Regions from separate parts of the Sulfitobacter sp. PM12 genome, predicted to be linked through region 2. Evidence: riboswitches for the same ligand, from Rfam matches in the RefSeq annotation. Region 2 holds a riboswitch; each other region holds the start of a gene.

Region 1 (10,528 bases), 1.5 Mb from region 2:
CGTTCGCGCCGCCGCGCTGGATCAGGCAGAGGCCCGCGGCTTTGACGCGCCTTTGGTCTGGGCCTCGGGCGCGGGCTGGCATCCGGGCGTGGTGGGCATCGTCGCCTCGCGTTTGAAAGAGGCGTCGAACCGGCCGTCGATCGTGATCGGGTTCGAGGATGGCATCGGCAAAGGCTCTGGCCGCTCTGTCTCGGGGATCGATCTGGGCGCGCCGATCCAGCGGCTGGCAGCCGAGGGGCTACTGATCAAGGGCGGCGGACATAAAATGGCCGCCGGGCTGACCGTGGCCGAAGACAAGCTGGACGCCGCCATGGCGCGGCTGTCAGAGCTACTGGCCAAGCAGGGCGCGCATCTGGCTGGCGCGGCAGACCTGAAGCTGGACGGCATGTTGATGCCCGCCGCCGCGACGGTGGAACTGGCGCAGCAGGTGGAACAGGCAGGCCCCTTCGGGGCCGGTGCCCCTGCCCCGCGATATGCCTTTGCCGACATGCAGATACGCTTTGCCAAGCGGGTGGGTGAAAGCCACCTCAAGATCAGTTTCGGCGACGGCAACAACACCAAAATGGACGCCATCGCCTTTGGTGCATTTGACGGCCCGCTTGGCCCGGCACTGGAAAACCACGGTGGTGCACGGTTCCATCTGGCGGGCCGTCTGGACATCAATACGTGGCGCGGCCGACAGTCTGTGCAGCTGCGTCTGGAAGATGCGGCACCTGCGTAAAAATTTTTCATTTTCTTTCGATTTCTGCTTGCGCGCCTGCGCCGCATTCCTTAGAGAAGCGCTCACAAGCTAAGTGGCCCGTTCGTCTATCGGTTAGGACGTCAGGTTTTCAACCTGAAAAGAGGGGTTCGACTCCCCTACGGGCTGCCACTTGTGCCCTTACCCGACATTCTGAAGACAATGCGCCATGATCTTGGGCGAGATGTGTTTGCCGCTGTTTCTGCGCTGTTTGATCTCGCGCGGCGGACTGGACGGCTAAGCTCTGATGTCTCTGACGGCGGTTTACGCCTCGCCTTTTATATCCACAATCAGAAAACTGAACTCAAAATTAGGTCAATTACATAAATCAGGGCAGTCATTAGATAGGGGGCATCAGACACACTCGAGGATGACCACTATGAAAGCCATGACCCTTACCGCCTACGGTGACGACGCGACGTTCGAAGCTGCCGACCTGCCCAAACTGGCAGAGATTGTGGACGCAGGGGCGCTGAAGCCCTTGCTTGATGACCAGAGATTCGGCCTTGATACGGTGGGCGGGGCCTATGACCGCCTGACCAGCGGGCAAGCCATCGGCAAGGTGGTTGTAGACGTCTGATCATAGCACCAGACTTGTGAAAAGGCGCTGCCAACATACAGACGATGGCAGCCCCTTATTGGCCCATTTCAACCGGAAACTGCTGGGCATCCCCCCATTGGCGCGGGGATTGCCCGTACATCCGCCTGAATTCGCGACTGAATTGCGACGGGCTGACATATCCCACATCGACCGCCGCCTCGTTCACCGACATGCCGCCTGCGATCTTCATCGCCGCATTGTTGAGCCGCATGGATTTGACAAACTGGATCGGGGCCATCGTCGTCACCTGTTTGAACTTGCGATGAAATGCGGCGCGGCTCATCCCGGCGCGGGACGCCATATCATCAATAGAGATCGGCGCGTCCAGGTGAGAGGATACATGCGCGATCGACCGTGCAATCGCATTGCCCGCGCCGAAGGCCTGTCTGGCAAAACTCCCTGCCTCCCCCTTTAGGATCGCGTAGTAAAGCTCGCGCAGCCGTGCCTCGCCAAGAATCGCCGTATCCGCCGGATTGCCACCCAATTGCAGCAAACGCAGCAGCGCGTCGGCAAAGGCATCATCCCAAGCGGCCAGCCTGATCCCCTGCGCGCGCAAACCGCCTTTGACCTCGGGAATCACATTGCCGGTATTTTCCATCTCCATCGACAGTTCTGTCATCATCCGCTTATCGAGCGAAATGATAACCCCGTAGAGCGGGCTTTCGGCAGAGGCGGTCGGCGCGCCGGCCTTCACCGGCATCGACATCGGGCAGCACATATATCGGCTGTCGTCATAGATGTACCTGTGCCCGTCCAGCACAGCCTCTTTCGCCCCGCTGACGATAGCAATAACGCTGGGTTCATAGACCGCCGGCACGCAATGAATCGCCTGCGTGGCCCGAAACAGGCGCACCCCGTCAATGCCGGCTCCCGTCAGCCCCTCTTGGGTCGCGTTGTTCCGGATTAGCTGTCTGATCTGGTCTTTGCTCATGAGGGCAATCTACTGCGTCACATCGGCCTTTCACAAGCGCGTGATACAATCAGGCAAGTATTCGCGACGATCTCGCCTATTTTGAGAGCCAGCCGAGAGCTATTTACCCTTCAACACCAAACACACCGCGCATCGCTGCCGCGCTGACATCGAAAAGGAACATGACGATGAAGGACACGACTTTCGGACCCAAAGGCTGGACACCTGATCGCCTTGGATCGCTCAAGGGGAAAACATATCTCATCACCGGCACGACGGCCGGTGCGGGCTTTCAGGCCACGCGCATCCTGCTGTCCAAGGGGGCAAAAGTCGTCATGCTGAACCGCAACGCCGACAAATCCATCGCCGCGATCAAAACGCTCAAGGACACGTTCGGTGCCAACGCCGAGGTGAGCTTTGTGCGGATGGATCTGTCTGATCTGGCCAGCGTGCGCGCCGCGGCGGAGGAGGTGAAACGCACCGTTCCCCGGATTGACGCGCTGATCTGCAACGCTGCCATCGCGCAGGTGCCGACACAGCAGCTGACCGTTGACGGGTTCGAAAGCCAGCTTGGCACCAACCACTATGGGCACTTCCTGCTGTGCGGGATGCTGTTTGATCGCATTCAGGAAAGTGCGGGCCGGATCGTTGTGGTGTCCAGCCTCGGGTACAACATGGGGATCAAGACGATACAGTTCGACGACATGAACTGGGACAAGAACTATAGCGCCAACGCGGTCTACAGCCAAAGCAAGCTGGCGCAGATGATGTTTGCCTATGAGCTTCAGGACCGGCTGAAAGCCACCGACAGCCGCGTTGAGGTATACGTCTGTCACCCCGGCGCGTCGGCGACCTCGCTGATCAGCACAAGCGGCGGGCTTTTCACACGGGTCACCTGGTGGATGATGAGCAAGACGCCAATGGTGCAATCCGCCGAAAAAGGCGCGTATCCCGAAGTCATGTGCGCGACCGAAGACGGGTTGGCGCAGCGCGCGCTTTATGGCCCGACCGGATGGCTGCAAACCGGAGGGCCCGTTGGCAAAGGCACCCTGAACCCCCATGCCTACGACAAACCCGTGATGGAGAAACTCTGGACCGTCTCCGAAAAAGCGACAGGTTTTCACTGGGAAATCTAAGGGAAACGCGCGCCCTCATCCCGAGCGCGGCGCGCGTTTCACACGGCGATTCCCCCTCGCCATACGCCCCTTGGAATATGGCATCAGAAGATGTGATTTTTTTGCCGTATTTCCCCAATTTCTCATGCGGCTTGCACTTGCGCCCGCCGATGGCTTTGCCTAAAGAAGCGCTCACAAGTTAAGTGGCCCGTTCGTCTATCGGTTAGGACGTCAGGTTTTCAACCTGAAAAGAGGGGTTCGACTCCCCTACGGGCTGCCACTTGGTTTTCCATCCGTTTGTTATTTGCCTCTCGCCCGTTCTGCGGAACCGTGGCCTGCGTTATTTGCCTTTGTCCCGCGATGACGACCGCAAAAACGCAACTTGACGGGTGGGCGGACAACTGTCATCGAAACCGGGTCGGTTTCCTTCGGGAAATAATAGGGAATTCGCCATCCGCGCTTTGGTGTGGATGAACCGGAACTGCCCCCGCAACTGTAGACGGTGAGCTACCTCCATCATGCCACTGGGCCTCAAGGTCCGGGAAGGCGGGGACAGCCGCGATCCGTCAGTCAGGAGACCTGCCGACACTGAACCTGAAACACCGGGCGGGGTTGCTCGGGAGAGGATGATGATGGGACCGGATATTACCTTACGCGCAGACCAAAATGCGCCCGCGCGCCATTTGGCTGGCCCCTTCTCTTTCTATTCAAAGACCCCGGCATCGGACCAACCGGAGCCCTTGATATGAAACCATTTTTTTCGAGCCTGACCCTGATTGCGAGCCTTGCGGGCAGCACCGCGCTTGGCGCAGAGACAGACTATCCGCTGACCATCGACAACTGCGGCCATACGCTCAGCTTTGACGCGGCACCCCAGACCACCGTGACCATCGGGCAATCCACGACAGAGATCCTGTATCTGCTGGGCCAGCAGGACCGGATCGCGGGAACCTCTGTCTGGTTCAGCCCCGTTTTGCCAGAGTTCAAAGACACCAACGATGCGATTGAACGGCTGGCGGATAACGACCCCAGCTTTGAAAGCGTGTTGGGCAAACGCCCCGATCTGGTCACCGTGATGTATGAATGGCACGTCGGCCCCGAAGGTATGGTCGGCACCCGCGACAGCTTTCACGAGGTGGGCGTGCCGACCTATGTGATGCCCACCGATTGCGCGGCCAAGGATAATTCTGTCGGCGCGGACGGCACGCGATCTGAACTGTTCACGACCCAGCAGCTGTATACCAGCATCGAAGAGCTCGCCCTGATCTATAACGCGCAAGACGCCGGTGCCACGCTGCTGGCAGACCTGCAATCGCGTGAGGCAAAGGCGGTCGAGAAAGCCAAATCGCTGAACCTGCCCCAAGGCACCTCGGCGCTGTTCTGGTTCTCGTCGTCCGAGATGGCGGCGGACCCTTATGTCGCAGGTCAACAGGGTGTGCCCGCCTATATGATGGACAAGCTTGGCGTTGAAAACGTCGTGACCTCGGCCGAGGAATGGCCGCTGGTCGGATGGGAGACTCTGGCGAAATCCGACCCGACGTTCATCGTGCTTGCCAAAATGGACCGTCGCCGCTTCCCCGCGGATGACATCGAGAAAAAACGCAGCTTCCTGATGAACGACCCCGTCGCCCGCGAGATGACCGCGGTGAAAGAGGGCCGCATCATCACCATGGACGCCCATGCGATGGACCCGACCGTGCGTGCGATCTATGCGCTGGAAACGATGGCTGACGCGCTGTCCGGTTTCGATCTAGCCGAATGACCGCAATCGACCGCTCTGTGATGCGCAGGCCGCAGTGGCACTGGTGGGTGATCATCCCGCCGGTGCTGCTGGCCACACTGCTGTTTGGTGCGGCCATCGGCGAGGTCTCTATCCCGCCGCTGGTGGTGCTGAAGGTGCTGGCCAACAAGGCGCTGAACGCGGGCTATGCGGTCGACAAGATTGACGAGGGCATCGTGTGGAACTACCGCATGGCGCGGGCCGTGGTGGCAATGTGCTGTGGCGCCGGTCTGGCGCTGTCGGGCGTCGTGTTGCAAGCACTGCTGCGCAATGCGCTGGCGGATCCCTATCTGCTGGGCATCTCTGCGGGGGCGTCCACCGGCGCTGTTGCGGTGACCATCCTCGGGCTGGGGGGTGGTGCCATTTCGCTGTCTATCGGTGCGTTCAGCGGGGCGCTGGTGGCTTTCGCTTTTGTGGCTTTGCTGGCGCAGGCGGCAGGGGGCGGTGTGGGCCTGCGGGCCGCGGGCGTGATCGTGCTGGCCGGTATCGCGGGCAGCCAGATGTTCAACGCCCTGACCGCGCTGATGATCACGAAATCGGCCAATGCCGAACAGGCCCGTGCTATCATGTTCTGGCTTTTGGGGAATATGTCGGGCGTGCGCTGGCCCGATGTACTAAGCGCCCTGCCCGCGGCGATGATCGGGCTGCTGGCCTGTCTGTGGCACGCCCGCGCGCTGGATGCCTTTACCTTCGGCAGCGACAGCGCCGCGTCCTTGGGCATTCCGGTGCGCCGCGTGCAGCTGCTGCTGATCGGCACGGCGGCGCTGGTCACGGCGGTGATGGTCTCGGTGGTAGGTGCGATCGGCTTTGTCGGGCTGGTGATTCCCCATGCCATGCGCATCGTCGTGGGGCATCGTCACGCGATCCTTGTGCCTGCTTCCGCACTGGCGGGGGCGGTGTTTCTGGTCTTTGCCGATGTGATTTCCCGAGTGATTGTACCGGGCCAAGTGCTGCCCATCGGCGTGGTGACCGCTTTGGTCGGCGCGCCCGTCTTTGCACTGATCCTGATTGGCAAAAGGACGTCGCCATGATTCTGTCCTGTCACGAACTGGGCTGGCGGGTGCGCAACCGCGCCATCGTCAACGACGTGTCCCTGTCCTTGCGGCCGGGCGAAAAGCTGGGGCTGATCGGGCCGAACGGGTCGGGCAAATCCACGTTGCTGCATATGCTTGCCGGTATTCAGAAACCCTCGCGCGGGCGGGTCGAGCTGGACGGCGCACCGCTGGCAAAGATGCGCCAGCGCGATATCGCACAGCGGCTGGCGCTGGTCGAACAACACGCCGATACCGCAGATCGCATCACCGTGCGCCATGCCGTTGAACTGGGCCGCACCCCATGGCTGTCCGCCCTGCGCGGGTGGAGCGCAGGGGACGACGCCATCGTCACGCAGGCGCTGGCGGATGTGGATCTGTCGGGCTTTGGCGACCGCCACTGGCACACGCTGTCGGGCGGTGAACAACAGCGCGTTCATATCGCCCGTGCACTGGCCCAAAGGCCGCAAGTGCTGCTGCTGGACGAGCCGACGAACCATCTGGATATCCGCCACCAGCTTTCGATCCTTGAGCTGATCCAGCGCCTGCCGACAACGGCGATCATCGCCCTGCACGACCTGAACCAAGCCACGCTCTGCGACCGGATTTGCGTCTTGCAAGATGGCAAGCTGCGCGCCATCGGCACCCCCTCCGAGATCATGACAGAAACCCTCCTGCGCGAGGTCTTTGGCGTCTGCGGGCATTTCCTTGTCGATCCGGCGGATAACGCGCAGGTGATCCGCTTTCACACGGCGACCCATTAAGCGCGCCAAGCGGCCACACTTCTATTCAACTCCTTACGCATTTGGTCGGGAACCATCCGTCACGCTACAGGTTTTGCCTGTGGACCCTGAAGGAGTAGCTACAGATGACCGACAAGAAGCAAACCCCTCCCACAACCACAGACGCTGGCATTCGCGTTCAAAGCGATGAGCATTCGCTGACCGTTGGCCCCGATGGCCCGATCGTGCTGAATGACCACTATCTGCTTGAACAGATGGCGAATTTTAACCGTGAACGTATTCCAGAGCGCCAGCCCCACGCCAAGGGCTCGGGCGCATTTGGCACCTTCGAGACGACGCAAGACGTGTCGAAATACACGATGGCGAATATCTTCCAGCCCGGCGCGAAATGCGATGTGGTGATGCGGTTTTCGACCGTGGCAGGCGAACGCGGCAGCCCGGACACATGGCGCGACCCGCGCGGCTTCTCGGTCAAGATGTACACCGACGAAGGCATCTTTGACATGGTCGGCAACAACACCCCGATCTTCTTTGTCCGCGATCCGATCAAGTTCCAGCAGTTCATCCGCAGCCAGAAGCGCCGTGCGGATAACAACATGCGCGACCACGATATGCAGTGGGATTTCTGGACGCTCTCGCCCGAAAGCGCGCATCAGGTGACCTATCTCATGGGCGACCGTGGCATTCCGAAAAACTGGCGCGAGATGAACGGATATTCCAGCCACACCTATTCGCTAGTCAACGCCGAGGGTGAAAAGTTCTGGGTCAAGTTCCACTTCCACACCGATCAGGGCGACGGAAATGCCTACCTTAGCCAGAATGAAGCCGACAAGCTGGCGGGGACCAACGGCGACTACCACCGCGCCGATCTGTTCAACAACATCCGCGACGGGAACTACCCGAGCTGGACGCTCAAATGGCAGATCATGCCTTACGAGGATGCCAAGACCTATCGCATCAACCCGTTTGATCTGACCAAGGTCTGGCCGCACGAGGACTACCCGCTGATCGAGGTCGGCAAGCTGACCCTGAACCGCAACCCCACCGATTTCCATACAGAGATCGAACAGGCCGCATTCGAGCCGAACAATATGGTGCCGGGCGTGGGTCTGTCGCCAGACAAGATGCTGTTGGCACGGGGTTTTTCCTACGCGGACGCGCACCGCGCGCGGCTGGGTGTCAACTACAAGCAGATTCCGGTCAATAAACCCGTATCGCCGACCCATAGCTATTCAAAAGATGGTGCGGGCCGGACTGAAAAAGTGTCTGATCCGGTATACGCGCCCAACTCATATGGTGGGCCCTCTGCGCAGCCGCATCAGCATGAAGCGGGCCTGTGGTATTCCGATGGCGACATGGTGCGTCAGGCCTATACCCTGCGCCCCGATGACGATGATTGGAGCCAGGCCGGCAAGCTTGTCCGCGAGGTGATGGATGCCGATGCCCGCGAACGTTTGGTGTCGAATGTGGTGGGGCACCTGTGCGACGGTGTCAGCGAAAAGGTGCTGGTCCGTGCCTTTGAATACTGGCGCAACATCGACAAAGACACCGGCGACAAGATCGAGGCCGGTGTGCGCGAGAAGCTGGGCGGGGAATCCAAAGCCCCCGGTATGGCCTCTGCCCTCAGCATCGGCGGCAAGTAACGCCGACCCATTTCAAGCCAAACGATCAGCGGGGCCTTCGCGGGCCCCGCTTTTTTTGCATATTCCAGAGCGATTTAACCGACGGCGATATTGTCGATCAACCGCACACCGGCCAGCCACGCGGCGGCCAACAGACGTGCGGGGCGGTTGGGTGTGGTCATCAGCTCCAACTGGTCAGCAGATCGCAGGTCAAGGTATTCCACCTGCGTAAAGCCCGCACGTTCCACCCGCGACACTGCCGCAGCGCGGAGCGTTTCCAGATCGCCACCGGCAAGCAGCCCCTCTGACATCTCCTCCATCGCGCGGTGAAGTTCGGGGGCCCAGGTGCGGGCGCGATCCGACAGCAGCAGGTTGCGCGAGGACATGGCCAGACCGTCTTCCTCGCGGATGGTGGGGCAGCCGATCACCTCTATCGGCAGGTCCAGATCACGCGCCAGACGGGTCACCACCTGAAGCTGCTGATAATCCTTTTCGCCAAAGAACGCCTTGTCCGCCTGGGTCTGGGTAAAGAGTTTGGTCACGATGGTGGCCACGCCGTCGAAATGCCCTGCCCGATGCGCCCCGCACAGCCCTTGGGTGATGCCTTCGACCGACACAGTTGTCGCGAAACCATTGGGGTACATCTGATCCCCATCTGGCACATAGACGACATCCGCCTTCAGCGCGATCAGCTTGCGCGCGTCCTCTTCCTCGGTGCGGGGGTAGTTCTTGTAGTCCTCAGGGTTGTTGAATTGTTTGGGGTTGATGAAGATCGTCACGATCACACGGTCGCACGCCTCTTTTGCGGCCCGCACGAGGCTCAGGTGCCCCTGATGCAGCGCGCCCATGGTCGGCACCACGGCGACGCTTTCGCCCGCGGCTTTCCATCCGGCGACCTTGCTGCGCAGTTCAACCAGCGTGCGGATAATTTCGGGTGTCATGTTTTGGAAACCTCGTCAGAAAATACATGCTCGGGTCCGGGGAAGGATCGCGCCGTGACCTCGTCGGCATAGGCCTGCACCGCGGCCTTTGCGTCATCGCCCAGATGGGCGTAGCGTTTTACGAATTTCGCCTTGAAGGCGGTGAACAGCCCCAGCATGTCATCGACCACCAGAATTTGCCCGTCGCATTGTGCTGACGCACCGATGCCGATGGTGGGAATGGCGACCGTTTCAGTGATCTGGTCCGCCAAAGCCTGCGGCACTTTCTCAAGCACCACGGCAAAGGCCCCTGCCCGCGTCACCGCCTGCGCATCGGCCAACAGCTGCGTGGCCGCCGCACCGCGCCCCTGCACCTTGTACCCGCCAAGCGTGTGGATCGACTGCGGCGTCAGGCCGATATGCGCCATCACCGGAATGCCGCGTTTGGTCAGGAAGGCGATGGTGTCTTCCATCACCTCGCCGCCTTCAAGCTTGACCGCACCGGCACCGGTTTCACGCATCAAGCGTGCCGCATTCTCAAAGGCTTGGGCCGGGCTTTGCTCGTAGCTGCCGAAGGGCATATCGATCACCAGCATCGACTGGGTCAGCCCGCGCCGCACCGCTTGACCGTGCAGGATCATCATCTCCATCGTGACCTCAAGCGTCGAGGGCAGCCCGTGCAGCACCATCCCCACTGAATCGCCCACAAGCACGAAATCGCAGATGCCATCCATCACTTGCGCCATCGGCGTGGTATAGGCGGTCAGGCTCACCAGCGGAGCCCCCCCTTTGCGGGCCAGAATATCCGTCGGCATGGGGGCGGTCTTGCGGGCTGTGGCGCTCATCTGTGGCGGTCCTTTTTGGTAAGGTCGTCATTGCAATCTATCGGGGCCATGGCGGGGCATGGGGCGGCTTGGCGATGCTTCTAGACCAAAACGTCGCGATGTAGGTAGCAAAAGCGCAAGAATTTTACCCATGTCGCTGCGTCAGTCGAATCCGATACTACTTGGGCGGGATCGGAGCCACCGGCTGCGCGCCCCGCCCCGTGGGCACGGTCAGCACCAGCA
Region 2 (10,528 bases):
GGCATCCTTTTTAACCACGAAAGCTCCCGCCGTGGCGAAACCTTTGTCACGCGCAAGATCACGCGCGGCTTGGCCAATATCGCGCAGGGGTTGGAGGCGTGTCTTTATATGGGCAACCTCGACGCGCTGCGCGATTGGGGACACGCCAAGGATTATGTGCGCATGCAGTGGATGATGCTGCAGCAGGACGTGCCAGACGATTTCGTGATCGCCACCGGCGTGCAGTATTCCGTGCGCCAGTTCATCACGTGGTCGGCGGCAGAGCTTGGGATCAGCCTGCGGTTTGAAGGCACGGGCGTGGATGAATATGCTGTTGTCGATAGCGTCATTGGGGAGGATGCCCCCGCGGTCAGCCCCGGCGATGTGGTGATGCGCATTGATCCGCAGTATTTCCGCCCCGCCGAGGTGGAGACGCTGTTGGGCTCGCCGGCGAAGGCGAAGAAGAAGCTCGGGTGGGAACCGCAAATCACCGCGCAAGAGATGTGTGCAGAGATGGTGGCGAATGACCTCAAGGTCGCACGGCGGCATGCGTTGTTGAAAGAGCACGGGCTGGATCTGCCGATCCCGCTCGAGAACGGGTAGGCCCATGCGGAAGATCTATATCGCTGGGCATCGCGGCATGGTCGGCGGGGCGATCTTGCGGCAGTTGCAGGCGCGCAAGGACGCTGGGGAGGCGTTGGAACTGGTGACGCGGACCCGTGCAGAACTGGACCTGACCGATCAAGCGGCGGTGCGTGACTTTATGCGTTCTGAGGCGCCGGATGTGGTGATCCTCGCCGCGGCCAAGGTTGGCGGGATCATGGCGAACAACACATATCCCGCTGAGTTTATTTACGAAAACCTGATGATCGAATGTAATGTGATCCATCATGCGTTTGCCGCTGGTGTTCAACAGCTGCTGCAACTGGGCAGTTCATGCATCTATCCGCGTGACGCGGCGCAGCCGATGGCCGAAAATGCCCTGCTGACCGGCCCGCTTGAGCCCACGAACGAGCCCTACGCCATCGCCAAGATCGCGGGCATTAAACTTTGCGAAAGTTATAATCGGCAATATGGCGTGGATTATCGCAGTGCGATGCCAACGAATCTCTATGGGCCGGGGGATAATTTTCATCCGCAAAACAGCCATGTTTTGCCCGCCCTGATCCGTCGTTTCCACGAGGCCACGCGCGACGGGGCGGCGGAGGTTGTGATTTGGGGCAGCGGCAAACCGATGCGGGAATTCCTGCATGTGGACGATATGGCGGCAGCGTCGCTGTTTGTGTTGGACCTGCCGCATGACGTGTACGCGGCCAATACGCAACCAATGTTGAGCCATATCAATGTCGGAACGGGCTGCGACATCAGCATCGCGGCGCTGGCGGGGATGGTGGCCGAGGTAACGGGGTTCAAAGGGCGGCTGGTGTTTGACACGTCAAAGCCAGACGGGACGATGCGCAAGCTGATGGATGTCTCGTGTCTGGCGAAAATGGGGTGGCGCGCGCGGATCGATCTGAAAGACGGGCTGCGCGAGACGTATGATTGGTTTTTGCGACAGGATCACCTGCGCAGCTAAATCTAAAGTATTTGATTAATCTCTCGTTAGAATTTTTCAGATTAACTGCCTCTCATGATGCACGCTATTCTCCTTTGCGGCGGGTCGGGCACACGTCTTTGGCCCCTGTCGCGCAAATGCTACCCCAAACAGTTTGCCAAGCTGATGGGGGATGAAAGCCTGTTCCAGATTTCGGCCAAGCGTCTGACCGGCCCCGGATTCGCCCCTCCGATTGTGGTGACGGGCGACCCGTTCCGGTTCATCGTGACCGAACAACTGGCGCAGGTGGAACGGGCGGCGCAGGCGATCCTGATCGAACCGGAGGGGCGCAATACCGCCCCTGCGATCCTTGCCGCGGCGCTGTATATTGCGCGCACTGACGCGCAAGCGCTGATGCTGGTCGCGCCGTCGGACCATGTGATCCCCGACTGCGATGCTTTTGCCCAGACGGTGCAGGCCGCGGTGCCGCGCGCGCAGGCCGGTGATCTGGTGACCTTTGGCATCACGCCTACGCGGGCCGAAACGGGCTATGGCTATCTTGAGCTGGCCGAGGGGGCGGATGCGAGTGCCAAAACCCCGCAACCCCTTGCGCGCTTTGTCGAAAAGCCGGATCGCGCACAGGCGCAGGGGATGCTGCAGGCGGGGAATTTTCTGTGGAATGCCGGGATCTTCCTGTTCACGGCGCAGACGATTATTGACGCCTATCAGACCCACGCGCCCGAGATGGTGCGCGCGGTGCGCGCATCGCTTGACGGGGCGACCTCTGATCTGGGGCTGACCCGTCTCGCGCCCGAGGCTTGGGGGCAAGCCGATGATATCTCTATCGATTATGCGATCATGGAGAAGGCGGATAACCTCGCGGTGATGCCGTTCGCCGCCGGATGGTCCGATCTGGGCGGTTGGGATGCGGTCTGGCTGGAAAGCGGGCCTGACGCGGCGGGAAATGTCTGTTCGGACAATGCCACCGCGATTGACTGTGCGGGCACGCTGCTGCGGTCTGAAACCGACGGGTTGCAGCTGGTCGGCATCGGGCTGGACAATATCATCGCCGTCGCTATGGGCGATGCGGTGCTGGTGGCGGATAAATCGCAAGCGCAGCGGGTGAAGGAAGCGGTTGAGGCGCTCAAACGGCGGGATGCCAGCCAAGCGGTCCAACTGCCGCGCGATTACCGCCCGTGGGGCTGGTATGAAAGCCTTGTGATCGGCGGGCGGTTTCAGGTGAAACGCATCGTGGTGAACCCCGGTGCTGCCCTGAGCCTGCAAAGCCATCACCACCGGTCGGAACATTGGATTGTGGTCGAAGGCACCGCGAAAGTGACCGTGGACGATACCATCAAATTAATCAGCGAGAACCAGTCAGTCTACATCCCGCTTGGCTCCGTGCACCGGATGGAGAACCCCGGCAAACTACCTATGGTGCTGATCGAGGTGCAGACCGGCAGCTATTTTGGCGAAGACGATATTATCCGCTACGAGGATGTCTATGCGCGGGGGTAAGGCTTCGTCTGCCTTGGCAACGAAAAAAGCGCCCCCCTCTAGGGGCGCTTTCGCTGTTTCAGGCTTTGCGTCGGATCAGCTGCGCGACAGGACGCTGGCAGGGCGCGCTTTGGCCAGACCGCTGGTGATAAACCCTGCAAGCACTGCTTTGATCAGGTCGCCGGGAATGAACACGGTCACCAGCGCGGCGGATTCCAGCAGCGATTTATCCAGCGCGATCGACAGGCCGATGATCCCGAAGATATAAAGCACGACGATCCCGCCGATGACCGAAGCAACCGCCGCAACGATGGTCAGCGAGGGCCCGTACCATTTTTCGACGATCAGGCCGGTGACGAAAGCCGCCACGGGGAAGCCGATCAGGAAGCCCGAGGACGGCAGCATGAAGGCACCCAGCCCACCGTTACCACCGGCCAGAAGCGGCAGCCCCAAAGCGACCAGCAGCAAGAAGAGCAGCACGGCCAGCGCGCCGCGTTTGGCCCCCAGCACGGTCCCGCAAAGCATGATGCCCAAGCTTTGCGCCGTGATCGGCACGCCAAAGCCAAGCGAGAATTTCGGGATCAACGCAAGTGCTGCAATCAGGGCAGCGAACAGCGCAACGAGGGTCAGGTTACGTTCCATAACAAAGGGTCCTTTGCGTAAATTTGACGGCATGTATCCCCGCGATCACAAAATTAAGCAAGCGTCGTGATCGTGACCAAAGGTCAGCGCGGGCGTTATGCAACCGGTGCGGCACAGGCCAGCAGGGCGGACACGTCCAGATGGGTTTCCATATGGTCGGCCAGCGCGTCGAGCGTATCTTCCACGGTCTGACTGTAGGAGGTCGGCCCTGCCCCCAGCCCCAGTTGCGCCAACCAGGCACTGCGGAAACTGTCGTTGGTAAAGAGCCCGTGCAGATAGGTGCCGGTGATCTTGCCATCGCGCGATCCTGCCCCGTCGGGGATGCCGTTGATATGCGCAAAGGGTGTGGCGCAATCGGCCCCCACCGTCTGACCGATGTGGATTTCATAGCCGTCGATCTGCGTGCCCGTTGCGGCATGGTCGGCGGTGACGCGGGTCAGGGTCTTATCCGGGGCCATACGGGTTTCGACATCCAGCAGGCCCAGCCCCTCTTCGCGCCCTGCGGGGCCCTCGAAGCCCTGCGGATCCTCGATAAACCGGCCCAGCATCTGGTAGCCGCCGCAAATTCCCAGCACCGCGCCGCCGCGCCGCACATGAGCATAAAGGTCGATGTCCCAGCCTTGGGCGCGCAGGAAAGCCAGATCGCCGCGGGTGGATTTCGTGCCCGGCAGGATCACCAGATCGGCGTCCGCGGGCAGCGGCGTGCCGGGGGGGACCATGGTCAGCCGCACCGACGGCTCCGCCGCCAGCGGGTCGAGGTCGTCGAAGTTCGAGATGCGCGAGAGCATGGGGCAGACGATGTGGAACCCCCCGTCGGAGGGGGCGCGCGACAGGTCCACCGCGTCTTCGGCGGGCAGCAGATGCGCGTTGGCAAACCACGGCAATGTGCCGAACCCCGTCCAGCCGGTGCGGCGTTCAATCTCGCGGTAGCCGTCGTCAAAAAGGCTGACATCGCCGCGGAACTTGTTGACCAGAAAGCCGGTGATCATCGCCGCGTCCTTTGGGTCCATCACCACTTGGGTGCCCACGATCTGGGCGATGACGCCGCCACGGTTGATGTCTCCGGCCAAGACAACGGGTACACCTGCGGCGCGGGCAAAGCCCATATTGGCAAGGTCGTTCTGGCGCAGGTTCACCTCAGCCGGGCTGCCGGCGCCTTCGACGATGATCAGATCGGCGCTTTGCCCGAGGATGCCGAAGCTTTCGAGCACGGGAGCCATCAACCCTGCGCGGGCCTTGCTGAAGTCACGCGCTTGCAGGGTGCTATGGCGCTGCCCCTGCACGATCACCTGCGACCCGCTGTCGGTTTCGGGCTTCAGCAGGATGGGGTTCATATGCACCGACAGGGGCCGCCCGCAGGCAATCGCTTGCAGGGCCTGGGCGCGGCCGATCTCTCCGCCGTCCTCGGTGACGGCGGCGTTGTTCGACATGTTCTGCGGCTTGAACGGCGCGACGGAAAGCCCCCGACGCGTGGCCGCGCGGCACAGGCCCGCCACCAGCATGGATTTCCCCACATTCGATCCGGTGCCCTGGATCATGATGGCGCGGGTGGGCATGGCGGGACCTCGTGTTTTTTGTGCAGCCCTTGGTGTCAGCCTGCGGTGATCCCGTCAAGCATCCGCGGGTGCCCCCTGCGCATTGGCCACCATCGGGAAAATCCGCGCAAAGCGGGTTTGACCCCTGCGTTATGACAGGCGCAGCTTGACAGGGGCGGGCAAATGACCAATGCAGGGCGTATGTTGGTTCCTGTCCCAGACAGGCGAAGAGGGAACGCGATACGCATTGATCCAGCCTTGGGTCAGCGCCAAGCGCAGCCGCCCCCGCGACCGTGACCGGAGAGAGCTTTCAACCACTGGCCCGCAGGCTGGGAAGGTGAAGGTTCGCAAGGCAAGCTGCCTTAGATCCGCAAGCCGGGAGACCTGCCAGCATAGTTTGTAACGGGCGAACGGGGTGTTTCGCGACTGGCCTAGAACGCTGTTCGCATGTCGTTCGCTGCTGGCGATCCCCCTTGGCCCATCGACGTATGAGGCAAGATATGACCACCACGGATCAACCGGTCACCGTCACCATCTGCACCACCTGTCGCGCAGGTCAGATCACCGCCGAGGACGCGCCGCGCCCCGGGCAACAGCTGTTTGACGCGCTGTCGGGGCATCTGCCCGACGGTGTGCAGCTGCGCGGAGCCGAATGTCTGTCGGCCTGTTCGCGGGGCTGTTCGATGGTCCTGTCGGGTGGCCCGTCGCGCTGGACTTATGTGTACGGCGATCTCGACACTGACGCGCATTTGTCCGATATCGTGAAGGGCGTCTCTGCCTATGCCCAGACCTCTGATGGCGTGGTGCCCTGGCGCGAACGCCCCGTGGTCTTCCGCAAACAATCCATCGCCCGCATTCCCCCACAGGAGCCTACCGAATGACCAACCTTACCAAAATCCCCGTTACCGTGATCACCGGCTTTCTGGGCGCTGGCAAAACCACCTTTATCCGTCACCTGATGGAGAACGCGGGCTCCAAGCGTCTGGCCGTGCTGGTCAATGAATTCGGCACCGCCGGTGTGGATGGCGACATCCTGAAATCCTGCGCGATTGACAATTGCCCCGCCGAGAACATCGTCGAGCTGGCAAACGGCTGTATCTGCTGCACCGTGGCCGATGACTTTATCCCCACCATCGAAGCCCTGATGGCCCTGCCCGAAACGCCTGATCACATCCTGATCGAGACGTCGGGGCTGGCGCTGCCCAAACCCTTGCTCAAGGCGTTTGACTGGCCAGCGATCCGGTCGCGCATCACCGTGGACGGCGTGATCACCCTGGCCGATGCCGAAGCCGTGGTCAGCGGGCAGTTCGCCCCCGATCTGGAGGCCGTGGCCGCGCAACGCGATGCTGACGACAGTCTGGACCATGAAACGCCTTTGTCCGAAGTCTTCGAGGACCAGATCGCCTGCGCCGACATCGTGCTGCTGTCCAAGGCCGATCTGGCGGGCCCCGACGGGGTAGAGGCCGCGCGCAAGGTGATCGAGGCGCATGCGCCGCGCAAGCTGCCGATCATTCCGATGACCGAAGGCGTGATCGACCCCCGCGTTGTGCTGGGTCTGGAAGCCGCCGCCGAAGATGACATCGACGCGCGCCCCAGCCACCACGACGGGCATGACGATCACGAACATGACGACTTTGAAAGCGTGGTGATCGACATGGGCGAAGTCGCCGATGTCGCCACGCTTGAGGCTGCCGTGTTGCGCTTGGCGCGCGAACAGAAAATCCTGCGCGTCAAAGGCTATATCGCCGTTCAGGACAAACCGATGCGTCTGCTGGTGCAGGCCGTGGGCGAACGCGTGCGCAGCCAGTTCGACCGCCCTTGGGGGGACATGCCGCGCCGCAGCCAGCTGGTTGTGATCGCGGAACATGATCACGTGAACGAAGCCGCGATCCGCGCGGTGCTGGAGGGCTAAGCCGCCATGCATGTCGTCTTTCGCGAAAGCCACGGACTGGACCAAAGCGATCTGCCCCAAGACCTAGGGCAGACGCCGGCGGATCTGGTGGTGCTGTCTTTTTCGGACAGTGATCTGGGGGCTTTCGCGGCGGGCTGGCATCGTGCGGAAGGGGGCTTGCCGTCGTTGCGGCTGGCCAATCTGGTCGCGCTGAAACATCCGTTGTCGGTCGATACCTATGCCGAACAGACCCTTGCGGGGGCCAAGGCGGTATTGGTGCGGCTGATCGGGGGCGAAAGCTATTGGCCTTACGGGCTTGCGACCTTGCAGGATATGGCGCGCAAACAGCAGATCGCGCTGGCGGTGCTGCCTGCGGACGGCCAACCCGACCCACGGCTCGACGCGCTGTCGACGCTGCCGCATTCGACGTTAAGACGCTTGCAACATCTGTGCGATACGGGCGGCGCGGTGGCTGCGCAGGCGGCACTGGCGCAGCTGTCGCTGGCCGCGGGGCTTTACGCGGGGCCGGCCAAAGGGGCCAAGACCGTGCCCGAGGCGGGGTTCTACCGCCCCCACACCGGCGTGATCCCCGCGCCGGAACCCTCCGACAAGCCGCGCGCGATTGTGACCTTCTACCGGTCCTATTTGACGGCTGCCGATACCGATCCTGTGGATGCGCTGATCACCGCACTCGACGCGCGTGGCTTTGACGCCGTGGGGCTCTTCGCGCCCAGCCTCAAGGGAGACACCGCGCCGTGGATCGCGCAGCAGATCGCCCGGCTTGATCCGGCGGTGATCGTGAACGCCACCGCTTTCTCCGCCCAGCGCGGGCCGGATGAACCATCCGTTCTGGGCGCATCAGATTGCCCCGTGGTTCAGGTCGCCCTATCGACCGCGCGTCGGCGCGATTGGGCCGGATCAGAGCGCGGGCTGTCGCCTACCGATCTGGCGATGCATGTCGTCTTGCCCGAGGTGGATGGCCGTCTGTTCGGCGGTGTCGTCAGCTTTAAACAGCCCGGCAAACGGGACGAGGCGCTGCAATACAGCCGTTTCGCCCATCGCGCCGACGCGAACCGCGTGGATTTCATCGCCGATCGCGTGCAGCGCTTGCACCAGCTACGGGTGCAAGACAACGCGGCAAAGTCTGTGGGTGTGGTGCTGTCCACCTACCCCGGCAAAGACTGGAACATGGCCCATGCGCTGGGGCTGGATGCGCTGGCTTCGTTGCGGGAGATGACGGCCCAGCTGGCGGCGCAGGGCTATGACGTGGAGGCGGGGGATTTTACCGATACGCAAACGGTTGCCAGCCGTCTGGGCACCGAAACGCTCCGCTGGCCGCTGGCAGAGTATGCGGCCGCGCTTGCAAAGCTGCCACAGGCGTTGCGCGATGACCTGACCGAAAGCTGGGGCGCGCCGCAGGATGATCCGCTGTTTCACGACGGGGCGTTCTGTTTTCCGGCGCTGCGCAGTGGCAAGCTGCTGGTCGCCTTGCAGCCCGAACGCGGGGCGCTGGCCGAACGGGATGATGACTATCACGACCTGAGCCGCACGCCGCGCCCGGGCTATGTCGCCTTCTATCTGTGGCTGCAACAGCAGGCGGATGCGATGGTGCATGTCGGGGCCCATGGCACGCTGGAATGGCTGCCGGGCAAATCCGTCGCCCTGTCTGACGCCTGCTGGCCCGAGGCGCTGATCGGCCCGATGCCGGTGATCTATCCCTTTATCGTCAATGACCCCGGCGAGGCCGCGCAGGCCAAACGCCGTATCGGGGCCGTGACCGTGGGCCATATGCCGCCCCCTTTGGTGACATCGAAACTGCCCGATGCATTCGGACGGTTGGAACGGCTGCTGGATGAATACTCGACCGCGGACGGGCTGGACCCTGCGCGGCGCGACCGGCTGATCGCGGACATCCGAGCCGAGGCGCAGGGCCGCGGGGTTGAACAGGACCTCGGCCTTGATGCCAGCGCCAGCGCGGCAGAGGCGTTGACCCGCATCGACCGCTTCGTCTGCGACATCAAGGAAACGCAATATGGCGACGGGCTGCATGTCTTTGGCGCAGGCGATCATGGGACGGGTGAGATCGACGGGCTGATCGCGGCGCTTTCGGCGCGGTTTGTGCCCCCTGGCCCGTCGGGATCACCCTATCGCGGGCGCAGCGATGTGCGGCCCACGGGGCGCAACCTGTTTACCACCGATCCACGGGCCGTGCCCTCGCGTGCGGCCTATACCCAAGGGGTGAAGCTGGCCGAGGAATTGTTGCGCAAGCATTTGCAGGATCACGGCGACTGGCCCAAGGGGTTGGTCATGGACATGTGGGGCTCTGCCACCATCCGCACGGCGGGCGAGGAGTTTGCCATGGCGCTGCATCTGGCGGGTCTGTCCCCCCGCTGGGATGACGGCAGCGACCGTGTGAGCGGTTTCGACATTCTGCCGCTTGCGCTGTTGAACCGTCCGCGCATTGACGTGACCCTGCGGGTGTCGGGCCTGTTCCGCGATATGTTCCCCGGTCTGGCGCAGCTGTTCGAGACGGCAATTGCCAAGCTGGCCGAGCGTCCCGAAACGGCTGCTGATAACCCCTATCTGGTGCAGACCCCCCGTGTCTTTGGCCCGCGCCCGGGATCCTATGGTTTGGGGATCGGCACTGCGATGGACGACTATTCCGACGAGGCGCGCACAGCGGCGGGCGAGGCGTGGCTGGCTGCGTCGTCCTACGCGATCGACGCGCGCGGAGAGATCACCTATGCCCGCGACGCGCTTGAGACGCAGCTGACGCGGGCCGATAGTTTCGTGCACCTGCAAGACCTGCCCGAGACCGATCTGCTGATGGCAGAGGATTACGCCGCACACGAGGCCGGCTTTGCCGCCGCGATGCAGCGTTTGGGCAAGGGCGGGGCTGCCGCGCTGTACCATCTGGATGCCACCCGCCCCGACCTGCCTCGTGCCCGCACCCTGACCGAGGAGCTCGCTCGTGTGGTGCGCGCCCGTGCCGCCAACCCCGATTGGGCCACAGGCATGATGGCGCATGGTTTCCGCGGTGCCGCCGAGATTGCCGCGACGCTGGATCACCTTGCCGCCTTTGCGCATCTGGCGGGCGTTGTGCCGGACCATCTGTTCGACGCCATGTTCGATGCGACACTGGGGCGCGATGATCTGGTCGACTTTATGCAGGACGCCAACCCACAAGCGCTTGCTGCGTTGCGCGCGCGGTTTGATGCGTTGCACCGGGCGGGGCTTTGGACATCGCGCCGCAACTCTGTCCTTGCCGAATTAGGCACCCCCGCATGAGCGCGCCGCAGGTCTTTGGCTGGTGCCCCGGTGCGCTGCGGCCGATGATGTCGGGCGACGGGCTGGTGGTGCGGCTGCGTGTGCCGATGGGGCGGCTGAGCCCTGTCCAAATCCGCCGCGTTGCCACGCTGGCGCGCACCCATGGCAACGGGATGATCGACC
Region 3 (10,528 bases), 1.1 Mb from region 2:
CAGCTCTTTCGACGGCAGCCGCCGTTTCCGCGTGCGCTATGACACACCTGTGTTCAACGGCTTCTCCGCATCGGTTTCCTACGGTCAGGAAGTCCTGAGCTCGGGCGATGACAACGACTACACCGATGTCGGCACACGCTACGTTCAAGACTACGGCGACTATTCGGTCGACGCGCGCTTGGGCTATTCGTTCCGCGACACCAGCAACGATCTGGTCATGGGCTCCGCCGCTGTTCTGCACCAACCAACCGGTCTGAACCTCGCGGTTTCCGCAGGTCGCCGCGTTGCGGGTGACGCAGACTACGCCTACATCAAAGCGGGCATCACCCGTGATTACATCGCGGCGGGTTCGACATCCTTCTCCGTTGATTACTACGACGGGAACGACTTCGTTGTCGCAGGGTCCAGCACCTCTTCCGTGGGTGTCGCCGTTGTTCAGCGCCTCGACGCGTACAACACCGAGCTTTACGCAACACACCGCACCTATGACTTCGACGATCCGTCGGCATCCTATCAGGATCTGGACGTGACCTTCGTTGGTGCGCGCTGGAAGTTCTAAGCAACACAGGCCTTTGCCCGACCTGTTCGGGCAAAGGCATTTCCGTTTTGCGCCCTCAATCGTGAATTGCTCAATCTGCAGTTTTCCGGCATAAATGCCAGCAGCAGTTAGGGCAGCCTCGGGATCAACCCGGCGTCCGAGAGATGAGGCAAAACGATGGTACGACTTTTCACGATGATCTGTGTTGTTGGCACGCTGGCCGCTTGCGGCGGACCACGCGGCTATAACCCCAGCGGCGGCTTTGGCCGGGGCGCTGTCTTGTTCGCCACCGGGCCGATCCACAACGCCTGCATGAAATCGGGGCGCAAACAGGCGAGCGCGGCGCGCTGCGGCTGTATCCAAGCCGTTGCCGACAAAGAGCTTTCTTCGTCAGAACAGCGCCGTGGCGTACGCGTTTTCTCGGACCCTCACAGCCTGCAAGAGGCACGCCAGTCCGACCGCAAAAGCGACAATGATTTCTGGGCTGTATGGAAAGCCTATGGCCAGACAGCATCGACCCTATGCAGCGCCACCTAAGACCGTGACACCGGCGGCAGGGGCACGCCCCTGCCCTAGTTCTGTGTCCGCGAAGGCGGGCCGAAACGGTCAATCAGACGGTCTTTGATCTGATCACGGGCGGCGCGGTATTGCGCGATCTTGGCATCGCGCGTTTCCCCCAGCCCTGTCGGGTCCAGGATCGGCCAATATTCCACGGTCAGATGATAGAACCGCGTCAGTTCCAGCGCGCGGCGTTGGCTGGCGGGGCTCAGCGCGATGATCAGATCGAAAGAGCTTAGATCATCGCCCCAGTTCTCCATCTCGTCGAAACTGCGGGACCGGTGGCGGGATAATTCCACGTCCAGCTCTTGGCACACCGCGATAGAGAAACCGTCGATTTCCAGATCGTTCATCACGCCGACGGATTGCACATAGGTGCCCGTGCCGTAGAACTTTTTCATCAACCCTTCGGCCATAGGCGACCGCACCGCGTTGTGATCGCAGCAAAACAGCACCGATTGGGGCAGTTTCTGGGTCATCTAGCCGCCGTAGTGCAGAACGCAGATGAGGGTGAACAGGCGGCGGGCCGTATCTGTATCGATCTCGGCCTTGCCTTCAAGCCGCTCTTGCAACACCCGAGACCCTTCGTTGTGAATCCCGCGCCGTGCCATATCGATGGTCTCTATCTGCGAGGGGGCGGATTTCTTGACCGCCTCGAAATAGGATTCGCAAATCTGGAAATAGTCTTTGACAACCTGCCGGAACGGCCCCAGCGACAGATGGAATTCCGCCGCCTTTTCAGCGCTTTCGGTGTTCACATCAAACACCAGCCGTTTGTCACGGATCGACAGGCCCAGATGGTACGGCCCTTGTGGCACCGGGCGATCATCGCGCGACGGCAGGGTAAAAACATTGTCCTCCAGCAGATCAAACATGGCGACCTTGCGCTCTTGCTCTATCTCGGGCGTGGGCGGGGGCAGGTTCGCGTCGTCAAGCGCGATATGCGTGATCCGGGACATGGGGACGTCTCATTTAGTGTCTATCCCGCCGACCTTAGACCGGGCGGCGGGGTTCTACAATTGACATCGGCGGGCCGGGCAAAGGGCCGTTGCGTCAGTCGTTCAGTTTGCGCAGCCTTGCGGTGACCGACAGACCGTGCGCCTCAAGGCTTTCGGATCGCGCCAGACGTTCCGCCGACGGGCCGATCGCGCGCAGCGCGTCCGGCGTCATCCGTGCCAGTGTCGTGCGCTTCATAAAGTCCAGCACCGACAGCCCGCTGGAAAACCGCGCAGAGCGCGCCGTGGGCAGCACGTGGTTCGGCCCACCGACGTAATCGCCAATCGCCTCGGGCGTCCATTGACCAAGGAAGATCGCCCCCGCGTGGGTGATCTGCGCGCTCAGCGCATCCACATCCGCGACGCAAAGTTCAAGGTGTTCAGGTGCGATACGGTTGCTCAGCTTGGCGGCTGTCGCCAGATCCGGCACGGTAATGATCGCCCCGTTCTCGCGCCAGCTGGTGCCCGCAATCGCGCGCCGTTCCAGCGTTTCCAGCCGCGCATCCACAGCATCCGACACCGCGCGGCCAAACGCCTTGTCCGTGGTGATCAGGATCGATTGGGCGCTTTCGTCGTGTTCGGCCTGGCTTAGCAGATCAAGGGCGATCCAGTCAGCATCGTTGTCCCCATCCGCGATTACCAGAATTTCGGATGGGCCCGCGATCATGTCGATGCCCACCTTGCCAAACACCCGCCGTTTCGCGGCAGCGACATAGGCATTGCCGGGGCCGGTGATCTTGTCGACGGGGGGGATCGTGTCGGTGCCATAGGCCAGTGCGGCCACCGCCTGCGCCCCACCGATGCGGTAAATCTCATCGACGCCCGCCAGCCGCGCGGCCAGCAACACCAGCGGGTTCAGCACCCCGTCCGGCGTGGGCACGACCATCGCAAGCCGCTCAACCCCCGCGACCTTGGCCGGGATCGCGTTCATCAAGACAGAGGAAGGATAGCTTGCCAGACCACCGGGCACATAAAGCCCTGCGGCGGATACCGCGCTCCACCGCCAGCCAAGCGTGGCACCGGCGTCGTCCTGCCACTGCGCATCCTCGGGCAGCTGCCGTTCGTGATAGGCACGGATACGCGCCGCGGCGAGTTCAAGCGCTGTGCGATCCGCGTCCGAGACTTCGGCAACCGCGGCGTCAACTTCAGCAGCGGTGATGCGCAGGGTGTCGGGGGTCAGCGCGATGCGGTCGAACTTCTGGGTCAGCTCGATCACAGCGGCATCGCCCTTGGACCGCACCTGCGCGATGATCTTGGCCACCGTGTCGTCCACGTCGGGGCTGTCTTCACGTTTGGCAGAGAGCAGCGCGGTGAACGCCTGTTCGAAATCGGGCTGATCGAAGTCTAGGAATTGGGGCATCGGATGTCCTTTGCAACGTGCAATGGGCTTTGAAGGGATGCCACGCGGGCGACCCGCACGGCACAGAATGTGGAAGAACGCTTATGCCGGATGTTCCGGCAGCTTGCGCGACGGGGCCACATAGGGGCGCGTCACGTCCTTCAAGGTCACATCCAGCGCTTCGACCGTCAGCCGGATCACGCCGTCCCCCGCGAGGGTCAGCAGCACGTCGCCCGAGGGCGCATCGGTTTCGGTGAACTCGATCTGCAACAGCGACAGGATGGTATCCGCATCCCCCTTGTTCACGCCTTGGCTGGACACGCGCTGCACGTTGCTGAACATCAAGATTGTTTGCACGCGTTCCGGGGCGTGGCGCGATTTGCCCGCGTCTTCCCACCGCACGCGGTTCAGCAGCAGGGCAAAGCGCCCTTCTTTTTGCAGCCAGCGCATTTCCGATCCCGGAAACACAGCATCCTGCGCAAGCGAGGAGATCACCTTGAGGTCATCGGCATCCAGCGCGCCGAGGTTCAGCGGGGCTTCGCGCCCGTCTTCGAAACGTGCATCTTCGGTCATTGGTCTTTGATCCGTTCAATATTTGCGCCCACGCCGCGCAGTTTCGCCACCACATGTTCGTACCCGCGATCCAGATGGTAGACACGGCTGACGCGCGTTTCGCCTTCGGCGGCCATACCGGCAAGGATCAGGGAAATCGATGCGCGCAGATCGGTCGCCATCACCGGCGCACCTTTCAGCTTTTTGACGCCGTGCACCGTCGCGGTGCCGCCGTGGACCTCGATATCGGCCCCCATGCGGATCAGCTCGGGCGCGTGCATAAAGCGGTTCTCGAAGATTTTCTCTTCCAGCACCGAGGTACCGTCCGCCGTACACAGCAGCGCCATCATCTGGGCTTGCAGGTCGGTGGGGAAACCGGGGAAAGGTTCAGTCGTGACATTCACCGCGTTGATCACGCCATTGCGCCGCGCGACTTTCAGACCTTTGTCCGTCTCGGTCACGTCGATCCCTGCCGCGTCAAGCTTTTCGCAGAAAGCCGACAGCAGGTCGATGCGCCCGCCCAGCAATTCAACCTCGCCACCGCACATCGCAGGGGCGAGCATATAGGTGCCCAGTTCGATCCGGTCGGTCACAACACGGTGGGTCGCCCCATGCAGGCGGTCAACGCCCTGAATCTCGATCCGGCTGGTGCCGTCGCCTTCGATCTGCGCGCCCATAGCACGCAAACAATCCGCGAGATCCACGATCTCGGGCTCGCGCGCGGCGTTGTTGATCACCGTCGTGCCCTTGGCCAAGGTCGCGGCCATCATGATGTTCTCGGTCGCGCCGACAGAGGCAAAGGGGAAGTCGATGACCGCACCTTTCAAGGCCCCGCCTTGCGCCTTGGCGTGCAGATAACCGTCACGCAAGTCGATCTCTGCGCCCATCAGGGCCAGACCATCGGTGTGAATATCCATCGGACGCGCACCAATCGCGCAGCCGCCCGGCAGTGATACCTGCGCGTGCCCTTCGCGGGCCAGCAGCGGCCCTAGCACAAGGTTCGACGCGCGCATCTTGCGCACGATGTCATATTCGGCGCGCGTGTTGATCTCGCCATGGCAGGACATCGCCAGAACCTGACCGTCCTGCATCGATGTCACCTCTGCCCCAAGGGACCGCAGCAATTCGGTCATGGTGCGGATGTCGGACAGGCGTGGCGCGTTGGTCAGCGTCAGCGGCTCTTCGGACAGCAGGGTCGCGGGCATAAGCGTCAGACAGGCGTTCTTGGCCCCCGCAATCGGAATTTGTCCCGACAGCGCACCGCCGCCTTTGACCACAATCGAATCCATCCTTCAGCCTTCCTTGGTTTGGCCGGTCGGCCCGTTATCTGTCTGCGCGTTATTATTTTGCGTGTCGTCGCTTTGGCTTTTGTCGCTGCGCGCACGCGCTTGCGCCTTGCGTCGGCCCATATTGGCTTTCAGCGCGGCTTTCAGCCTGTCTTCCCGCAATACATTGGGTTTTGGCGGCTTTTGTGGGGCGGTATCCTTTGACATGTCGATTGTCTAGCGCAGCGGACCGATATGGTCCAGATTACGCTTGCACCATATTGCGAATGGGTCTAATCACCCGCCCACAGTGCTGGAGTAGCTCAGTGGTAGAGCGCGTCATTGGTAATGACGAGGTCGGGAGTTCAATCCTCCCCTTCAGCACCAGATCCCCCCTTTAAACATATCGCTTTGCCCTGATGCCTTATTTATCTGGCGTTGCGGTTTTGGCATGTGCCATGGATGCGCCTGAAGTCGTCGCAGCGTCCCCTGCCCCGAAACATCCCGAATCACGATGGCAGAAGAAAACCCCGACCGCTTGCGCCGCCGGGGTTTTGATTTTCACGTGAAGCAATTTAGCCGCGATATGTCAGACCGGCAAACAGACGGCCCTGATCGCGGTGGCGGCCCCCATGGACCGACCCTGCAACGGATGCCACACCGGCAATCAGCGACGCGGCGGCCAGTACAAAGGCGGTCAGGATACCGGCGTTACGTGCGGTTTGCGCAGCTTCAACCGCTGCTTCTTTCGCCTCTGCTGCGGCCTGTTCAGCCTCGGCCTTGGCAGCGGCTACAGCGTCTTCGACTTCCTGACGTGCTTCTTGCGCTTGGGTCACGATCTGATCCACACGCTCTTTCGCCTGGGCCTGGGTCAGATCGGTGCGTGCAGCAACAGCGCCGGCAAGATAGGTCCGGTCTTCCTCGCTGACCTCACCCGTGCGGTAGATATTCGCGACGATGCTGGCGGTCTGCTCTGCCAATTGCTCGGGATCGGCTGTCAGCGGGTCGACCTGATTGGGGCGCAAAAGCTGGTTCGACAGGTAATCTGTCGGATCATTCTTGGCCTCATCCGGGATTGCAGCACCCGCCGCATCGGCCAGTCCGGAGGCAGCACCTCCCACGGCAGAGCCCGCAGCTTCGACGACCGTACCAGCCGCTTTGCCCGCACCCGCTGCGACATTGCCCGCGGTATTGGCTGCAAAGCTCAGCGCGCTGGATAGCATCACGGCGGTGATCACAGAGCCGAGGCCCCAAACAACCAGACCGTTGATCCCGTCACGTGCAGTGACTTCATCATCCGTAGCGCTTTCGACGCGGCGGCGCATGCGGCCCGCGATATAACCACCGGCCAGATAGGAGGCGACGAGCGTGATCACCATCCACAGCGCGGTCAGCACCAGTTCAAGCGTCGATGAATTGTCAGTTCCGTCCAGCGTGATCGACGACAGGCCAAGTGCCGCGCCGAAGGTGGTCAGCAAAAGGCCGATCGCCACAGCGACAACAGTGCCCGCGAAAATTGCGGGCCAGTCGACATAGGATCCATCGGCAGTTTTTTCAGTAAGTGTCGTGTTCATGTAAATGCCTCCCCGGCGTTTGATTACGCCAAGCCGACCAGCGACAGCACCGCCATAACCACGACCACAAGACCAACGAGATAAATGATACCGCCCATTTTGAATACTTCCTCTTTGCGTGCCAGACGCGGGATGCACTGGCTTCACAAAGGCAACGTCAGGGAACCGGCATAGTTCCGCTGACCGCGCAAATTACCCGCATTGCGGGAGGTGGCAACGTGAGCGGGACGGGCGGGGACTACGGGTCGCCCTGCCACGTACCGTCAAAGATCATCTCGTCCACGGGGAGCCGTTTGCTCCAGCCTTTCACCTCGAGTTCGGGCGTCTGGTAAAGCTCGTCCACGTGCCCTAGACAGAGGTAGCCGACGATCTCTATCCGGTCGGGGATATTCAGCAGGTCACGCAGATCGGCATCGCGGAACACGCTGACCCAGCCCATCCCGATGCCCTCGGCGCGGGCGGCAAGCCAGAGGTTCTGGATCGCGCAGACGGTGCTATACAAATCCATGCTTTGATTATGGGTGCGCCCCAGCACGACCCTGCCGCCACGGCTGCGGTCACATGTCACGCAGATATTGACCGGCGCCTTGCGGATACCTTCGAGCTTCAGCGACCTGTAGGTTGTCTGGCGGTCGCCCTCGAACATCTGGGCGGCTTCCTCGTTGGCGCGGTTGAAGGCTTGCCAGACCTGATCGCGTGCGGCCTGATCGCGGATGACGATGAAATTCCACGGCTGTGACAACCCGACGGACGGTGCGTGATGCGCGGCGGTCAGTATGCGGTGCAACATATCCTCGGCCACTGGATCGGGTAAAAACTGATCACGTACATCGCGGCGGGTGAAGATCGCCTTGTAGACGGCGTCGCGTTCAGTATCTGAAAAAGGCGCGGCGGGTGCCAGCGCAGAGGGTATCGGCATTGTTCAGTCCCCAACAATACGTTTATGCGCCAATCCCGCTGTCCATGCGGGGCAAGCTGTACTGTCTGGCCGGTCTTCTGACTTAGGGTCGTTTGGTCCGCGCGCCTTCCCGGAATATTCCAGTGGCCTATGCGCAAACCATCCCCATTACAGCGTTGGGCACGTGCCGGAGTTTCACCAGCTTCCCGATTCTTCCGCGAGGCGGACACCAGACCCGGCCATTGGGCCACGGCTGTCCGCCCGGAACAAGCCCTAACGCGGGGATCAGCCGCGTTTGGTTGCGAAAATCTTCTTCATTACGGCGTCGAACTCGTTCCACGAGATGACGGCCTTGTTGCCCGCATAGCCGTGATAATAGGACCGCCCGTTAGAGGTCGGGAAACCGGCCCAGATACGTGCGAGGTTTTCCATAAAGCGGTGGCGGCTGATCTTGCCTTTCTTGAACGCGTTAAATCCCGCATCGACCAAAAGGATATCCGCCAGCCCATCCTGCACGGCCGAGGTAAAGCGGTCATTCTTGCTTAGCCCCGCCTGTCGCACCAGACTGCGCAGCGTGGATGGAATGAATTGGTATCGACCGATGGCATGCGGTTGGCCCGGCGTGCGGTCGATCCAGCGGTAGATCTCGCCGATGGTCATTTGCGTCGGACGCTGTGGCGGCAGCCGTTTGGCCCCGTATTGCACGGCGTCATAGCCCTTCGGACCCGCCTCGGCCCAAGCGATGAGGCTTTTGAGGTCCGCGGCCGTGCTGACCCCGCTGAGCTCTTGGAAAGACCGGCTGCGGCTGCTCACGGTTTTGGACCGGACCTGCGCTTTGGGCTGGACCTTATGGCGCAGCTTGATCTGACCCTGCCCTGCGGATTGCATGACGTTGAACGAGATGTCGCTTTGCATGGCAGAGCGCGCACCGGACAGGCTGAACCCTTCGGCGCTGACAGTGGTAGCGGCCAGAAGTGCCGCGGTTGCGATAATTGGTAGTGTGCAAGTAACTTTCATATCATCCCCCATGATGAAAAAATTTGTCATGGGACCATGGTGACCGCAGACGCCCGCGCTTTCATTTGCGCAAGCAGGTGGGTCGGGGCCATGGACGGATAGGACGGCATATCTTTTGGGATAGGGCGCTATCCCGCGGTGCGGTTGCCCCCTCCGTTCAGACGGGCTTGGGCGTTGAGGCACGCGGATCCGCCCCGGTGTTTCACCCGAATCCAAAGAGGGGATTCGCGGTAAACCACGGAAAAAACGCATAGCCCGCGACCCGCAAACGGGGCGTCAAGCCCGCATCCGGGGGCTAAGCCATGATATTCATTTACTTAATTCCCGCGCAGCGGTGGTCGTTTTGTCGGAGTTGCGCTATGATTAGTCGCAAATACATAAAATGGAGAGCATCTAATGACAGATGAAACGTCGCCGGGTATCCCGACACCCGACGGGGCCGCTGCCGTAATCGACACGGATTACGAGATCGGCCAAGACAACAAAGAAGGCAGCGTGGGGCCCTTCGGCTTCGACATTCACAACCCGGTCTTCGCGATCTCGGGTGTGTGTATTGTTGCCTTTGTATTCTATACACTCGCGCTGCCCGAACAGTCTGGCGCGCTGTTCACATGGCTGTTTTCGTCGGTGACAAAGGGCTTTGACTGGTTCTTTATCTCTGCCGGCAACATTTTTGTGCTGTTCTGCCTGTTCCTGATCGTCACGCCTTTGGGCCGTGTGCGTCTTGGCGGGGCCGAAGCAAGCCCCGACTATACCTACCTTGGATGGTTCTCGATGCTGTTCGCGGCGGGCATGGGCATCGGTCTGATGTTCTATGGCGTCTCTGAACCGCTATCGCATTTCTCGAGCTCCATGGGTGGCACAGCTGTTGGCGAAGACGGCCTGCGCACCGATTGGGCACCTTTGGGCGCGGCAGCGGGCGATCAGGCCGAAGCGGTGCGTTTGGGTATGGCGGCCACGATCTACCACTGGGGCCTGCACCCTTGGGCGATCTATGCCGTTGTTGGTCTGGCGCTGGCGCTGTTCAGCTATAACAAGGGTCTTCCCCTGACCATCCGCTCTGCCTTTTACCCGATCCTGGGGGAACGCGTCTGGGGCTGGCCCGGTCACGTGATCGACATTCTCGCCGTATTTGCAACGCTCTTTGGTCTGGCGACATCGCTTGGTCTGGGTGCCACGCAAGCCAACGCGGGCTTGAACGAGCTCTTTGGTGTGGCGGTTGGCCCCACAACTCAGGTTCTGCTGATCACCGGCATCACCGCGATTGCGACCGTATCCGTGCTGCGCGGCCTTGATGGCGGTGTCAAAGTCCTGTCAGAGATCAACATGGGTCTGGCGTTTTTGCTGTTGGCCTTCGTGCTGTTGGTCGGACCGACGCTGGCGATCCTGTCGACCTTCGGGTCATCGCTGCTGGCCTATGTGGAATATCTGCCAGGTCTGTCCAATCCGATCGGCCGTGAAGACGTGAACTTTATGCAGGGCTGGACATCGTTCTACTGGGCATGGTGGATCAGCTGGTCCCCTTTCGTCGGCATGTTCATCGCCCGCGTAAGCCGTGGCCGTTCGGTCCGCGAGTTCCTGACCTGCGTCCTGCTGATCCCGAGCCTTGTTTGCGTCCTGTGGATGAGCGTCTTTGGTGGCATGGCAATCGATCAGGTGATCAGCGACGGCTACACAGCCGCGCAAGAAGCCGAGCTGCCACGCCAGCTGTTCGCCATGCTGGATGCGCTGCCACTTGCCGGGATCACATCGCTGATCGGTATCGTCTTGGTCATCGTGTTCTTCGTGACCT

The links. A riboswitch is a leader RNA that binds a small molecule or an ion and turns the genes downstream of it on or off. The one in region 2 is predicted to bind cobalamin.
Region 1: it holds a riboswitch for cobalamin, as region 2 does, so the genes downstream of both, AADW22_RS07060 (ABC transporter substrate-binding protein) here and AADW22_RS14715 (DUF1636 domain-containing protein) in region 2, are expected to answer to the same signal.
Region 3: it holds a riboswitch for cobalamin, as region 2 does, so the genes downstream of both, bluB (5,6-dimethylbenzimidazole synthase) here and AADW22_RS14715 (DUF1636 domain-containing protein) in region 2, are expected to answer to the same signal.

Annotation. Positions count from the first base shown of each region.
Region 1 covers NZ_CP151529.1:1,473,049-1,483,576, reverse strand. Annotated here, with positions in the region: gene recJ (single-stranded-DNA-specific exonuclease RecJ) at 1-721, shown strand, start outside; tRNA gene AADW22_RS07085 (tRNA-Glu) at 797-871, shown strand; gene AADW22_RS07080 (zinc-binding dehydrogenase) at 987-1,319, shown strand; gene AADW22_RS07075 (AraC family transcriptional regulator N-terminal domain-containing protein) at 1,375-2,271, opposite strand; gene AADW22_RS07070 (SDR family oxidoreductase) at 2,439-3,386, shown strand; tRNA gene AADW22_RS07065 (tRNA-Glu) at 3,571-3,645, shown strand; cobalamin riboswitch at 3,768-3,967, shown strand; gene AADW22_RS07060 (ABC transporter substrate-binding protein) at 4,111-5,127, shown strand; gene AADW22_RS07055 (FecCD family ABC transporter permease) at 5,148-6,176, shown strand; gene AADW22_RS07050 (ABC transporter ATP-binding protein) at 6,173-6,940, shown strand; gene AADW22_RS07045 (catalase) at 7,045-8,562, shown strand; gene panC (pantoate--beta-alanine ligase) at 8,637-9,482, opposite strand; gene panB (3-methyl-2-oxobutanoate hydroxymethyltransferase) at 9,479-10,306, opposite strand; gene AADW22_RS07030 (DMT family transporter) at 10,464-10,528, opposite strand, start outside.
Region 2 covers NZ_CP151529.1:2,970,938-2,981,465, forward strand. Annotated here, with positions in the region: gene gmd (GDP-mannose 4,6-dehydratase) at 1-582, shown strand, start outside; gene AADW22_RS14695 (GDP-L-fucose synthase family protein) at 587-1,555, shown strand; gene AADW22_RS14700 (mannose-1-phosphate guanylyltransferase/mannose-6-phosphate isomerase) at 1,610-3,031, shown strand; gene AADW22_RS14705 (biotin transporter BioY) at 3,107-3,652, opposite strand; gene AADW22_RS14710 (cobyric acid synthase) at 3,748-5,208, opposite strand; cobalamin riboswitch at 5,376-5,594, shown strand; gene AADW22_RS14715 (DUF1636 domain-containing protein) at 5,688-6,068, shown strand; gene cobW (cobalamin biosynthesis protein CobW) at 6,065-7,099, shown strand; gene cobN (cobaltochelatase subunit CobN) at 7,106-10,366, shown strand; gene cobG (precorrin-3B synthase) at 10,363-10,528, shown strand, end outside.
Region 3 covers NZ_CP151529.1:1,054,859-1,065,386, reverse strand. Annotated here, with positions in the region: gene AADW22_RS05130 (porin) at 1-559, shown strand, start outside; gene AADW22_RS05125 (hypothetical protein) at 716-1,075, shown strand; gene AADW22_RS05120 (low molecular weight phosphatase family protein) at 1,111-1,575, opposite strand; gene AADW22_RS05115 (UPF0262 family protein) at 1,576-2,055, opposite strand; gene hisD (histidinol dehydrogenase) at 2,150-3,451, opposite strand; gene AADW22_RS05105 (DUF2948 family protein) at 3,533-4,003, opposite strand; gene murA (UDP-N-acetylglucosamine 1-carboxyvinyltransferase) at 4,000-5,271, opposite strand; gene AADW22_RS05095 (hypothetical protein) at 5,275-5,475, opposite strand; tRNA gene AADW22_RS05090 (tRNA-Thr) at 5,560-5,634, shown strand; gene AADW22_RS05085 (hypothetical protein) at 5,823-6,821, opposite strand; gene bluB (5,6-dimethylbenzimidazole synthase) at 7,060-7,740, opposite strand; cobalamin riboswitch at 7,790-7,968, opposite strand; gene AADW22_RS05075 (hypothetical protein) at 8,005-8,766, opposite strand; gene AADW22_RS05070 (BCCT family transporter) at 9,133-10,528, shown strand, end outside.